One region of the Comamonas sp. Z3 genome, then DNA from elsewhere that is predicted to be linked to it. Evidence: riboswitches for the same ligand, from Rfam matches in the RefSeq annotation. Region 1 holds a riboswitch; the other holds the start of a gene.
The links. Region 1 has a riboswitch for cobalamin ahead of FSY59_RS26835 (ABC transporter substrate-binding protein). Riboswitches for the same ligand answer to the same signal wherever they lie in the genome.
Positions count from the first base shown of each region.

Region 2: another riboswitch for cobalamin. It lies ahead of FSY59_RS04350 (iron ABC transporter permease); the one in region 1 lies ahead of FSY59_RS26835 (ABC transporter substrate-binding protein).

Region 1 is NZ_VOQU01000013.1:13,597-18,281, forward strand. Features, by position in the region: gene FSY59_RS26825 (ABC transporter ATP-binding protein) at 1-407, opposite strand, end outside; gene FSY59_RS26830 (iron ABC transporter permease) at 404-1,480, opposite strand; gene FSY59_RS26835 (ABC transporter substrate-binding protein) at 1,535-2,470, opposite strand; cobalamin riboswitch at 2,673-2,899, opposite strand; gene FSY59_RS26840 (GNAT family N-acetyltransferase) at 2,958-3,461, shown strand; gene FSY59_RS26845 (DUF1624 domain-containing protein) at 3,610-4,685, shown strand, end outside.
Region 2 is NZ_VOQU01000001.1:926,820-931,504, forward strand. Features, by position in the region: gene FSY59_RS04345 (ABC transporter ATP-binding protein) at 28-825, opposite strand; gene FSY59_RS04350 (iron ABC transporter permease) at 822-1,886, opposite strand; cobalamin riboswitch at 2,123-2,367, opposite strand; gene FSY59_RS04355 (DUF2721 domain-containing protein) at 2,681-3,175, shown strand; gene FSY59_RS04360 (hypothetical protein) at 3,190-3,519, shown strand; gene FSY59_RS04365 (HTH-type transcriptional regulator ArgP) at 3,521-4,441, opposite strand; gene FSY59_RS04370 (LysE/ArgO family amino acid transporter) at 4,533-4,685, shown strand, end outside.

The sequences.
Region 1 (4,685 bases):
TCGCGCAGCGCATCTTTGACGATGTTCTGGTCGGAGGTCGACAAAGGAGCCAACGCGGACAGCCAGGGCGTTCGCCCGAGCTCCACGGCCTCGGCCACGGTGATGGCATCGAGGGTGTCGGCGTCCTGCGCCACCAAGGCCAGCCGGCGCGCCACGGCACGCCTTGGCAGGCGCCGCAGTGCCTGTCCCCCCAGCAGCACCTCGCCCGAGCTGGGCTTGAGCACACCGGATAGCAGTCGCAGCAGGCTGGATTTACCCGAGCCGTTCGGCCCTATGAGTCCCAGCATTTCACCCGGCTGCACTTGCAGGCAGACCTGCTGGACAATGGCTGTGCCACGCGCCTTCCAGCTGATATCGCATGCTTCAAGCGCGACAATGTCCGGCTTGGCGAGGGGGTCAGGCGTCATGCATGACCTCTTCGGCCTCTGAGCAAAATGCCGGCAAACACCGGCGCGCCGACCAGGGCGGTGATGACGCCAATGGGCAGAACCTGTCCGTTGATCAGGGTGCGTGAAACCACATCGGCGGCAATCAGGAAGATGGCTCCGATCAAGGCGCTGGCCGGGATCAGGCGCCCATGGCGCACGCCAACCAGCAGACGGGCCGCATGAGGAATCACCAAGCCCACGAAGCCAATCGCTCCGACCACGGAAACCATGACGGCTGTCATCAAGGCAGCTGCCAGCAGCAGGGTCAGCTGCACGCGGCGCACGGGCACTCCCAGCGCGGCGGCCGATTCGCTGCCGAAGGTGAACGCGTCCAGAGAGCGGGCATGCATCAGACACACCAGCACTCCTGCCATAGTCACCGATGCCGTCAAAACCGTATCGGGCCAGCGCACGCCGCTCAGGTTGCCGAGCAGCCAGAACATGATGCCGCGCGCCTGCTCGGCACTGCCGGACTTGGTGATGATTAACGAGGTCAGCGCATTGAACAGCTGCGAGCCGGCAATGCCGGCCAGCACGATTTGCCCGCCGTTACGCAGGCCGCCATTGCCAGCGGCATGGGCCAGCAAGGCCACCAGGGCAAATGCGCAAACCGCTCCGAGGAAAGCCCCGGTGCTCATCGATACCAAGCCCGCACCCAGGCCGGCGACCGAAACCAGCACGGCCCCCGTGGAAGCGCCTGCTGAAATGCCCAGCAGGTAGGGCTCGGCCAAGGCATTGCGCAGCAGGGACTGCAGAACAACGCCGCAGACGGCCAGCCCGGCCCCGCAGCTGGCTGCGACCAGGGCTCTGCTCAGGCGGTAATTCCAGACAATGCCCGCATTGATGGGGTCTATGACGTAGCTGGTGCCCAGCATTTGATTTGCGAGCACCTCGTATACGATGCGGGCGGAGATATCGGTCTCGCCAATCGCTATGCCGGACACGACGGCCAGCAGCAGCAAGGCCGCTGCTGCGGCCCCGAGCAGGGCGGCGCGCAGCAACCGGCCGGCCGGTAGATGCGGTCTGGAAAGGCTCGGCGTGTAGGTATTCATGGCTCAGCGGCCGGGGCAAGGTGCGCCGGCATGCGGACTTCGTTGATGCCTGGCTTATTTGGAGAGGCCTTCGATCGTCAGCACCGCATTGGCAATCTGCTCCATGCCGTCCACCTGGCGGATGGATCCCTGCAGGGCATCGGCGTCGACGATCACGATGCGGCCGTTCTTGACGGCATCCATGTGCTGGGTGACGGGATCCTTCTTGAGGAAGTCCAGCTTTTTCTGGTAGTCGTCTGCGGGGAAGCGGCGACGGTCCATGCGGGCAACGATCAAAATCGAGGGATTGGCCCTGGCAATCGTCTCCCAGCCCACGGTCGGCCACTCCTCTGCGGATGTGATGACGTTGCGCAAGCCCAGAGCTTGCATCATGTAGCCGGCCACGCCGTTCTTGCCGGCCATATAGGGGTCGGCGGCCAGGTCTGCGCTGGAGAACCACAGTGCGGCAGACAGGTTCTGGAGCCCGGAGGATTTGACCTTGGCCACGGCCTGGGTCTGGCGATCGCTCAGCGCTTTGACCAGGCTTTCGCCGCGGGCCTCGACATCAAAAGCCTGGGCCAGCTGGCGAATGCCTTTGTACAGGGCTTTCACGTCGTAGCTGGCAGTACGCGTGCCGTCCGATCCCACAAGATTGTTCTTGCCTTCGCAGTCGGCAGGCATGGCATAGGTGGCGATGCGCAGATCATGGAATTGCTCGCGCGTGCCCACCACGCCATCCTTGCCCACCATCCATTCAAACTGCGAAACCACCAAGGCGGGGCGCTTGCCGAGGACCGACTCGAAGCTGGGAATGTTGTCGGACAGGCGTGGCACCTTGTCGTTGACAGCCTTGAAGCGGGGCTGTACCGGGTTGAACCAGAGCGCTGTTCCGACAACCTTGTCGCCCAGGCCGAGGGCATAAAGCATTTCAGTGCCTGCCTGACCTATGGTGACCACCGAGGTGGGCGCCTTGTCGAGAGTGAGGGTGTAGCCGCAGTTTTGCAGTTGCACAGGAAAGTCGGTTGCATGAGCGGAAAATGCGGTAGCGAGCAGGGCAGTGCTGGCAAGGCTTCGAAGCAGCATCGGAATATCTTTCCAGAAGCGGCGAAAAGCACCTTGGAAGACATAGCAGGACACGCGCCTGAACTTTGCCTTGAGTGGCAGCACGTTAGCGGAGCGATGAAATGCTCACTTCCCGGACACCCCGCCGGCAATGAATTGTTGGTGCTCTGGCAGGTCTCCTGACTGGCAAATCATCGCTGGCTCATCGCCTTCCCAAACAGATGTTCAGTGGCTGTGTGATGGCTGGCTCATTGCCTACAGTTGCGGGGGCAGTTCCATTTCACGGGCCGGCCCCGAAGGTGCCTGACCACTGGATTCCCTCATGCATTCGCCGCAGCGCACGCATGTTCTTGTGAAACCAAAGTTGCGGTAATGTAGCTGATTTTGTAGCAACAGTCCCAAGCCAAGACGACGAATGAGCTCGGATTGCCTCTCCATGCCCCGCTTGCAAGACATTTCCATCCAGCGCGTTCGTGAATTGCATCAGGTTCACAGCTTTCTGCAAAGCGCACGTGTTTCCATGTTCGGAGGGCGCATCGCTTCACTGGAAATTCCCGAGGATCTTCGCCATTTCGAAGAGACCTATCTGTCGGGCAGCGGCTGCATGCTGGCGGCTCTCGATGCTGACCAAAGCGTGCAGGCCACGATTGCCTGCCGGGACTATGACGGCAGATTTGCGCAACTGGATTTCGGACCGCAGAAGGTGGTCGAGGTCGTGCGCCTGTTTGTCGCGCCGCAATTCCGGCGCTCAGGCGTGGGGCAGGCGATGCTGGATGTGCTGATGCACCATGCTCTGGCCCAGCAGGTGCAAGTGCTTTATCTGCACACCCATCCATTCCTGCAGGGAGCTCTTGAGTTCTGGCAAAGACAGGGCTTTGCGGTGATCGAGCGCGAAGAAGACCCGCTATGGCAGACCGTTCATATGCAGCGTCTCATGTGAAGCTTGGGAGAGCTGTCCAAGGCTCGGGCTGTCGACCGGGTCCTCGACCTGCGCATTGGAAGCGGAGGTGAAATCGAGCATGTCTGCGCCAGACACCGGGTATGAATTGTTATGATATTGATAATTCGATATCAATAAAGCCAACAACTTGTCCTCTCTGTCTTCTCCATCAGCAAGTGCTGGCCGTCTGCAATCGATCGATGCGCTGCGTGGTCTGGTCATGCTGTTCATGTTGCTCGACCATGTCCGTGAAACCTTTTATCTGCATCTGCAGGTTCCCGACCCCATGGTCGTGGCTGACACTCCGCCCGGCCTGTTTTTCCCGCGCATGCTGGCCCATTTGTGTGCGCCGGTATTCGTGTTTTTGACGGGCCTGGGGGCGTATCTGTATGCCAGCCGGCATGCCGGGGCTGCTCAGGCGCGCACCGCATCCGGCTTTTTGTGGCGGCGCGGCCTGTTCTTGGTGCTGCTGGAGGTGACGGTCGTCAACTTTGCCTGGACCTTCCAATTTCCTCCCGCCAAGATCTTTCTGCAGGTGATCTGGGCGATCGGTCTCTCCATGCTGGCCCTGTCGGTGCTGGTATGGCTGCCACGCAAGGCATTGCTGCTGCTGGGGCTGGTGCTGATTGCGGGGCACAACCTGCTCGATGGTCTGCATTTTCCTGCGGGCCACGTGATGCATATGCCCTGGGCGATCCTACATGACCGTGGCTGGCTGGAGCTGGCTGGAGTGCAACTGCGCACGTCCTATCCTCTGCTGCCCTGGATCGGCGTGATTGCTCTGGGCTACGGCATCGGTCCGTGGTTTGGCAAAGCCTGTGATTCGGCGCAGCGCAGCCGTTGTCTGCTGATGGCAGGCATTGCCTCCCTGCTGGGCTTTGCGATGCTGCGCACGCTCAATGTCTATGGTGATGCGCCCTGGCTGGCCGGTACGAATGCGCTGCAGACACTGATGTCCTGGTTCAACGTCACCAAGTATCCGCCCTCGCTGTTGTTCCTGATGTTGACGCTCGGTATCGGCTTGCTGCTGCTATGCGCCTTCGAGAACGCCGCAGGCCGCACCGGGCTGCAAATGCTGGCCACCTTGGGGGCCGCACCCATGTTCTTTTATGTGCTGCACCTGTACGTGCTCAAGTTCATGTACCTGGCGGCGGTGGCGTTCTGGGGGGCCAACCAGGGACAGTTGTTCGGACTGAGCAGCCTGCTTTGGCTGTGGGTGATCGC
Region 2 (4,685 bases), on a different contig from region 1:
CAGTCCCCGGGCGAAACGCGCAGGGAATTAGAGCAACTCGTCCGGCATGAACTCGATCAGCGGTCTGCCGCTGCGCTCGCTCAGGCGTACCTGGGCACGCACACCGTAGACTTCGGCAATGGCCTGCGCGGTCAGCACCTGGGCCGGCGTGCCCTGCGCCACCAGTTCTCCTGCCTTGAGCAGGTACAGACGGTCGCAGTAGTGGGCGGCCAGTGGCAGCTCGTGCAGCGCGGCCAGCGTGGTCAGGCCCAGGCTGCGGATCAGGTTCATCAGCTCGAACTGGTGGCGTACGTCCAGGTGGTTGGTAGGCTCGTCCAGCACCAGCAGCCTGGTCTGCTGGGCCAGTGCCCTGGCCATGAGCACGCGCTGCTTTTCGCCCCCTGACAGGGTGGAGAACATGCGCTGCGCCAGCGACTGGGCACGGACCTGGGCCAGGGACTGGGCGACGATGCGGAAGTCCTGCTCGCTATCCCGGGCGAAAGAGCTCTGGTGCGGCATGCGACCCATGAGCACCACATCGCAGACGCGCAGATCAAACTCGCTGGCGTTTTCCTGGGTCAGCACCGCCATGGAGCGGGCATTGTCGCGAGCGCTGCGCAGCCAGACGTCCTGTCCGTCTATGCAGACCGCACCGCTGGCAGGCCTGAGTATGCGGTAGATCATGCGCAGCAGGGTGGACTTGCCGCTGCCGTTGGGGCCGAGCAGGCCGACCAGTTCGCCATGCCTGATATGCAGGCTGATGTCCTTGACTATGGAGGCGGCCGCCGTCTGCCAATGCAGGCGGCTGGCCTCCAGCAGGCAGGAAGAGCTGGATGCGGAACTCACGGATTGCCCTTTTCCCGCACGCTCTTGCGGCACAGCATCCATACAAAGAAGGGGCCGCCCAGCAGCGAGGTGATGACCCCGACAGGTACTTCGGCGGGGGCAAAGCTGATGCGAGAGAACACGTCGACCCAGATCAGGAAGATGGCACCTGTGAGAGCGGCTACAGGCAGCACGCGCCGGTGCTCGGAGCCGACCAGCATGCGGGCGACATGGGGCACGATGAGACCGACAAAGCCGATCGGACCCGTCAGCGCCACCAGCACGCCTGTCACCATCGACACCAGAACGAATAGCCAGCGCCTGGTGCGGGTGGTGTCCACTCCCAGCGTGGCGGCGGTCTCTTCGCCTGCCAGCAATGCATTGAGTGAGCGGGCCTGTGTCAGCAGCAGGGCCACGCCAGCCGCCAGCAAGGCAGCCGGCAGGCCCAGCTCCTGCCAGCGGGTTCCGGCCAGGCTGCCCAGGGTCCAGGTGAGCACGGAGTTGGCCAGCTCGCGCTGATCGGCCGTCAGCACAATCAGGCTGGTGACGCCGCCCAGGCAGTAGGCAATGGCCACGCCGCCCAGAATGAGTCGCGATGCCTGCAATCGTCCATTGGCATGGGCCAGGAAGTACACGGCCACACAGGCCAGCAGCGCGCCGCTGAAAGCGCCCAGCGGCAAGGCCAGCTCGCCGGCAAATGCCAGTGCGCCGAAGGCCAGCACGCTTACGGCCCCGACCGACGCACCGGATGAAACGCCCAGCAGATAAGGGTCGGCCAGCGGGTTGCGCACCATGGCCTGCATGGCCACGCCCACCAGCGCAAGGCCTGCGCCGGTCAGGGCTGCCAGCAATACGCGCGGCAGGCGCACGCGCCAGACAATCTGGTACTGGGCGCTGCTCCAGCTGCCTGAAGGCCAGTCCAGGCCCAGGCGCTGACCCAGCTCATAAGCCGTGATCTGCCAGGCTTGCCCGGGGGCGATCCGTACCGGCCCCAAGGTGATGGCCAGAGTCAGAGACAGCAGCAGCACTGCCGTCAACATGGCCAGCCATAGCTTCAGCTGATGGCGTTGCTGGACGAACATCTGTGTCAACGGCTGGGTCATGGCTGCAGCCGGGCGGGGCCCCAGGTGGGCATGGCGCCAGCGGGCCCAAAGCGCGAGGCGAAAGCCTGTGCAAGGTGTCTCATTGTCATTAGCCAGGGCAGACGGTTTGCGTGCCGGTGACGAGATCGGGCGGAGGGCGGGCCTCGCAGCCTGTTGCCGTCACGCTGCTCCCCGCAGACGCTCGTTGCACATGCCGACTGCCGGAACTGGGTCCGGGTGGTCAGCGCTCAACAGGCCGGTATCCGGGCTGGCAGATTGCGCGAGGCATGTCACTTCGCCTTCCCGGCGTTGCCGCGCACCTCGTCGAAGAGGCCACGTAGAACACCAGTGACAGACTCCTGCAAGCGCAAAAGCCATGAAGTGGTTTGATCTGCTTACCGTTGCGGGGGCAGCCAAGGCTTTGAACCTTGTTCCCGTTTAACCCGATGAAGCACCGGGCACCTGTCGCATGGAGAAAAAGCCTGCTGCACGGGCGTGCCGAGACTTGTTTCAACGAAAAATTATATAGCAGCGCATCCAGATATGGTCTGGTAGTTCAGGGCGATTCCTTTGGGGCAGCGAGGCACGGCACAAGGTAGGCGCCGCGTTCAGCGAGGCGCTGGTGCAAGTTCAGGCACTGTGGCGACGCCGCTCGTGATCGATATCCGATACCCAAACAGGCTGCAGCCGCCTGCAATGTCGCCGGCGGCTGTTTTTGAGTGGCCGCAGTCAAAACTGAGCTGATATTTATGCACAAAATAGAGGCTGAGAAAGCCCCCGATTCTGAGGACATCATGAGCATCTGGTCTATCGACGCACAGACCGTCACCCACAGCATTCAGCTCGCTGTTGCGCCGGTTTTTTTTCTGACTGCCGTGGCCGGCATGATTGGCTCCGTAGCGGGGCGGCTGGCCCGCATCATTGATCGCGCCCGCAAGCTGGAGGAAAGCCTGCGCACGCTGGACGATCACGATCTGATCGCCCGCCACCTCAAGGAGCTGCATTTTCTGCGCGAGCGCGGGCGGCTGGCCAACGTCTCCATCGCGCTGCTGACGCTGTGCGGCATGTGCATAGGGCTGACCATCGTGCTGCTGTTCGTGGGCCAGGCCTACGGCGTCAGCGGCCACGGCTATGCCGTGTTCAGCTTCCTGCTGGGGGTGCTGGCCTTTGTGCTGGCGCTGTGCTGCTTCCTCTGGGAGACCATCATGGCGACACGCATTCTGGACTTTCATATGCTCACCCAGGCCAGGGCGGCCGCGCGCCATGTGGAGTCCGAGCATCGCCCCTGATTGCACCGCGAGACATGTTTTTCCTGCCTCTGATCCTGGTGCCCATCGTCTTCCTGATGGCACTCGCTCGCCTCTATCAGATTCCCGTGCAGCTGCGTTCAGGCCGGTTGCGGCTGGTCGAGCGTGGCAGGCCGGGCTTGCGCCTGACTACCTTGCTGGCCTATGCCGGACTGCTGACGGGCAGCGGGGCATTGCTTGCGGCCTTGGTGCATGCAGGCTTTTTCGCGGCCGACCGGTGGTCGGCCTATCTGAACCTGGCGCCTTATCTGGCGCTTTATCCCTTGCTGTATCTGGCGGCTGCATGGGTGTTCTATTACGGCCTGAAAAAGACTGCTGCTGCCTGAGCTAGTCCTGCATGGGCTCCAGCCAGGCGGCCGCGGCATGGATGATGCAGTCGGTCAGTCGCCGCAGGCTGGCCTGGGCATTGCGGGTATGGGCCCAGTACATGGGGATGTGGAGATCCCTGCCAGGGAGCAGTTCCATCAGATCGCCACTGGCCAGCTGTGGGGTGATCAGCTGGGCCGGGTGCATGCCCCAGCCCATGCCCAGTTCCACGGCACGGGTGTAGCCCTGGTTGGAAGGCAGAAAGTGACGCGCATTGTTGCGCCGTCCGTCCAGCCCCAGACCATGGAGCCATTGGTCCTGCAGGCTGTCCTTGCGGCCGTAGTACATCATGGGCGCCTTGGCCAGCATCTGGGCCAGCTCCTGGTCCGACTCGGCCTGGGCCAGGTGACGCTGCACAAACTCCGGGCTGGCCACGGCGATATAGCGCATGCGACCCAGCGGCCAGGTGTTGCAGCCAGCTATCGCCGAGCCCGTGGCCGTGACGGCGGCCATGACTTCGCCTTCCTTGATGCGTTTGGCCGTGTGGTCCTGGTCGTCGATGCTGATGTCCAGCAACTCGTTGCCGTCCTGCGTGAAAGCCGCCATGGCATCCATGAACCAGGTCGACAGGGAGTCGGCATTGACTGCCAGCTTCAGCGTGGGCAGGGCGGTCTGGCCTTCGGGGACCAGCTCGGGGTTCTTGCGGCGCAGATCGTTTTCCAGCAGCGCCACCTGCTCCACATGCAGGCACAGGCGCCGGCCGGCCTCCGTGCCGCTGCAAGGCGTGCCGCGCAACACCAGCACCTGGCCCACGCGCTCTTCCAGCAACTTGATGCGCTGGGAGATGGCGGAGGGGGTGACATGCAGCTTGCGCGCCGCACGCTCGAAGCTTCCCTCACGCAATACCGCGGCAAGCGCTTCCAGTCCTGCGTAGTCAAACATTAGAAATTCTTCATTGTATTGAGTAAATGTAATTTTACTTAATTGCCGGGCAGAGCAAGAATCCGGGCCGGTTTGGAGGAGTCAACGGCTCATGGACATGACAACTAATTTTTATTCCGCCTGGATGGCAGGCTTCACGGTGTGCGCATCGCTCATTGTTTCCATCGGTGCCCAGAACCTGTATGTGCTGCGTCAGGCAGTGCAGGGCGAACATGTGAAGGCCTGCGTGGCTCTGTGTGTGCTC